One region of the Synechococcus sp. CCY9202 genome, then DNA from elsewhere that is predicted to be linked to it. Evidence: predicted binding sites of a transcription regulator. Region 1 holds the regulator's gene; the other holds the start of a gene.

Region 1 (2,198 bases):
CGAGTCGCTGGGCGGACAGGGTCAGTTCGCTGCTCAGGCCGGGCCTCCAGCCGCTGACCCCGGACAGAGATGTCACCCCGCTGGGAGGGGCGATGGCTGCCCTGGGGGCTGGCAAGACTGGCGGTCATGGACATCCCGGAGGGCGATGGGGCCGGGCGAGCGGATCATTCCGGCCGACCTGGACAGGGACCGAAGCGATGGGATCGGACGCTGCGCTGAAACCTGAATGTAGCGGCATCTGCGCCCTGGACAAGCCACAAACACCATCCCTGGTGGGAACAGACGGTTTCGCGGAAACGGCGGCACAGGCTGCGACAGGCGTCAACAGCCGCACAGGCCCAGAGCGCCAGGGGCTGGCGAGCGGGAGCGGAAGCGGAGGCCCTGACAGCAACCGTGTTGGTTGCTACAAGAAAGAGCAGGGTCGCTCCGTAGCTTCCCAGTTCCTGCCCCGCCGTCATGGTCGGCGCTACTCGCGGCTTCAGCCGTTACGCCCCCCCTCCCCCCAGCGGCTCCGCTGGCACCGGGTCGGGTGTGTCCGGCGGAGCCGGAGCCACCCTTCTCGAAGTGATGCGCGGTCTCGGCGGCAGCAGCGTCGAGACCGTGGAGCGTGGCAAAACCATTTTCTTTCCCGGAGATCCGGCCGAACGGGTCTATCTGCTGCGTCGCGGCGCCGTGCGGTTATCGCGGGTCTACGAATCCGGTGAAGAAATCACCGTGGCACTGCTGCGGGAAAACAGTCTGTTCGGTGTGCTGTCGCTGCTCACCGGGCAGCGATCCGATCGCTTTTATCACGCCATCGCCTTCACCCGCGTGGAGATGGTGACCGCTCCCGCCACCTCGGTCCGCCAGGCCATTGAGCGCGATGCCAGCGTCGGGCTATTGCTGCTGCAGGGCTTGTCCTCCCGCATCCTGCAGACCGAAACCATGATCGAAACCCTCACCCACCGGGACATGTCCTCCCGGCTGGTGAGCTTTCTGCTTGTGCTCTGCCGCGATTTCGGTGTGCCCAGTCAGGAGGGGATCACGATCGACCTGCGCCTCTCCCACCAGGCGATCGCCGAGGCGATCGGCTCCACCCGGGTGACGATCACGCGGCTGCTGGGCGACCTGCGCAACGACGGGCTGGTGCAGGTGGATCGCAAGAAGATCACGGTCTTCGACCCGATCGCCCTGGCCAAACGCTTCAGCTGACCGCCTCCACTCCAACCAGGTCAGCTGAGCAGATTGCGGTAGCGATCCAGCCAGCCCTGCGGCACGGCACCGAAACGCTCTGCCAGACGCTCCACCATCGGTAGATAGTCGCGCGCCATCTCCCGCTGAAAGCCCAGGGGGGGTTCCCGGCCGCCGGCGGCCACGTTGACGGCCGGCGGCAGACGCAGTCGCTCGTTCAAAGGGGGCGCGGCCAGAAAGTCGAACAGGTCGTCGGCGAAGGCTGCAGGATCACTGCTGAGCTGTTCGAAAAAGCAGCAGTGCAACTGAGCGGGCTGGAACACCGCCTCGACGGTCTCGATGGTGCGGAGGTAGTTGGAACGGCTCACGGCCCCGGGCATGCGGGCCTGCTCCAGCAGAGCGGCAATGTCGGCCTCACCGTCGAACTGGCCCTTGCGGACCCGGTTGCGGATCGCCGACCAGACCCTCAGCACGGGATCGCGCATCACGAACACCAGCCTCAGCTCCGGTGCCAGACGCTGCATCCGCTCCCACACCGGCCGCTCCAGGGTGGCGTAGGCGGGGGTGATCTCGCCGACCCGCTTGCCCTGGCGACGTCCCTGACCAAACAGGCGGCAATACCAGGCATCACTGCGCGGCAGGAACCAGTAGCGGCCGAACCAGCGGGGATCGCGGGCGAAACGCTTCAGGTCCCAGAACCTGGCGCGTCGCCGCTCATCGGCGTCGAACACGCCGAAGCGGATCTGGGGCTTGTCAAAGTAGTGGAGCTCCTTGACCGGCGTGAGCCACAGATCCGGATGCTGGCTGAGAACCCTGTGCAGCCAGGTGGTGCCGGAACGCTGGGCCCCGATCACCATGAAGTCCGGAACCATCGCGGTGCAAGCCGGGCGGGCCAGACATTAAACGACCCAGAAGCACCGACCGGACCACAGACATCGGAACAGGCCAAGGATCAGACCCGGCGGGACGCCTCCCCAGACTGTCCGCACCGTGCCGGACGACGGGGTCTGTGCTGCAGGATGCAGCCT
Region 2 (2,198 bases), on a different contig from region 1:
TTTACTGATTGCCTTCTCCAGCACGGAGCCGCGCGGGTGTACGGCGTGGACGTTGGCTATGGCCAGACGGCTTGGAGCCTGCGCACAGATCCAAGGGTGGTGCTCAAGGAGCGCACCAATCTGCGCCACCTCCATCCCGATCAGCTGTATGCACCAGAGGATCCCTGGCCGGATCTGGCGGTGGCGGATGTCTCCTTCATCTCGCTTTCGCTGGTGTTGCCGGCATTGGGTCGTCTCCTGAGCCCCACGTCTGAACTTGTGGTGCTCGTCAAACCGCAATTTGAGGTTGGCCGTGAACGGGTTGGCAAGGGTGGGGTGGTGCGTGATGCCTTAGCCCATGCCGACGCCATTGATCGGGTGATCACCGCGGCTGCTCGGGAGGGCCTGCGTCCTCTTGGCTTGGTGGCTTCGCCGATCACGGGACCGGCTGGTAATCATGAATATTTGTTATGGCTATGCGGAGCCCCTGTGGCCAATGGCGGGAGCTCTGATCCCGCAGCTCTGCTGGCGGGCACCGAGCAGGAGCGTCGAACGGCCTTGGAGCAGGTGGTGTCAGCCACTCTCTCCACAACCTGAAGGGGGGCCGAAACCTCAAGGAGCGTTGCCTTGGCCGGTGCGGATGAAGGTCTCCTGGCGGACTGAAGCCATTTGGCGCGTCCGATAGATCCGCCACGATGGGATGCGGTCGGATCCCCGCAGAGGCTGGAACTCTCGCGAGGAAAGAAAACAAAAAAGCCCTTCAGATGGCTGAAGGGCTGACTTGAGCTTGTTGCCCAGCGGCCGTGCTGGTCCCAGGGGATCAGATGGCGCCGCTGTCCCGCTCGCCGGTGCGGATGCGGATCACAGAATCGATCGTGCTCACGAAGATCTTGCCGTCGCCGATCTCGCCGGTACGAGCCGCATCCTGGATCGCCGTCACCACGGTGTCCACCTGGCCGTCATCCACCACGATTTCAAGTTTGAGCTTCTGCAGAAACTCCACTGTGAACTCAGAGCCGCGGTAACGCTCCACCTGACCCTTCTGCCGGCCGAAACCCCTGACTTCACTCACGGTCATGCCGACGATGCCGGCATTGACCAGGGCGATCTTGACGTCCTCAAGCTTGAAGGGACGAATGATGGCCTCGACTTTTTTCATGGAAGCTGCTTGGGGCTGTTTGAAGTCTCTCAGGAAAGGCCCCGGAGAGGAGGAAACCTGTCCATCAGACCCGAGCTTTGGTGGGTTCGTCGTAGCAACGGCTACGGGCGTGACCTGGGGCGTGGCCTCGCGTGGGTCGCGACCGGGCGGGTCGCATCGGTATCATCCGAAACCCCTGACAGGCCCAGTGAAGGAGTCTGTCTTTCTCCGCCTGAGCCCCGTGACCGCCGCCTCGTCCAATGCGATCGCCAGTGGCTCTGCTGCCGGCAGTGCCGCAACCCCCTCCCCGGAAAACCAGACACGTACCCCTCGCTACGGCGAGCGGGCGATTGCCGAGGCTGAGCTGATCTGCTTTGAAAACCCTCGCCCGGGGCGGACCTATGAGGTCTCGATCGAGCTGCCGGAGTTCACCTGCACTTGCCCCTTTTCCGGTTATCCCGATTTCGCCGTGCTGCGGTTGCTCTACCAGCCCGGCCCCCGGGTGTTGGAACTCAAGGCCCTGAAGCTCTACGTGAACGCTTACCGCGATCGCGCCATTTCCCACGAGGAGGTGGCCAACCGCATCCTCGACGACCTTGTGGCTGCGGCCGAGCCGGTCTGGATGGAGCTCCTGGCCGATTTCAACCCCCGAGGCAATGTCCACACCGTGGTGCGGGTGTCCCATGGCAACCGTCAGGCCTGCTGAGCGCCGGTGGACCTCTCCAGGTCCAGCTGGGCCAGCAGGGACGGCAGCTCCTGAGAGAAGGCCGTGAGGTTTCGGTTGCAAAGTCCGGCCACGTGCAGACGGCCTGGACGGTCGCTGCTGAGCCCGTTTGAGCTTTCGATGCTGTCTGCCGATTCTGAGGATTCCGCGATGGCCCAAAGCTGCCGGGTGGCGATCAGGCTGGCAGCGCCGCCGGCCAGGGCAATGGCGAAGCCCGTGTAGACGAGCGGCACACCAGGGTCTCGTTTCAGAAGGATGCCGCTGGCCGGCAACACGCTGACCACGCGGACCGGCAGTCCCTTCACCTCCTGAGCGGGGCCACCGGGCACCAGCTGGGCCAGGCTCTGGCCGTCGGGC

Evidence for each region. Region 1 encodes NtcA, which controls nitrogen genes in cyanobacteria. Its sites were predicted from a motif close to GTANCNNNNGNTAC; they were not measured.
Region 2: VB777_RS11535 (P-II family nitrogen regulator) is a predicted target of NtcA. The motif match lies at 1,230-1,243, and genes of this name have one in related genera.

What each region holds. Positions count from the first base shown of each region.
Region 1 covers NZ_JAYGID010000043.1:50,645-52,842, reverse strand. The annotation lists gene VB777_RS06730 (cob(I)yrinic acid a,c-diamide adenosyltransferase) at 1-128, opposite strand, end outside; gene ntcA (global nitrogen regulator NtcA) at 457-1,191, shown strand; gene VB777_RS06720 (sulfotransferase) at 1,212-2,042, opposite strand.
Region 2 covers NZ_JAYGID010000085.1:16,419-18,616, forward strand. The annotation lists gene VB777_RS11530 (TlyA family RNA methyltransferase) at 1-576, shown strand, start outside; gene VB777_RS11535 (P-II family nitrogen regulator) at 800-1,138, opposite strand; gene queF (preQ(1) synthase) at 1,383-1,823, shown strand; gene VB777_RS11545 (cytochrome c biogenesis protein ResB) at 1,811-2,198, opposite strand, start outside.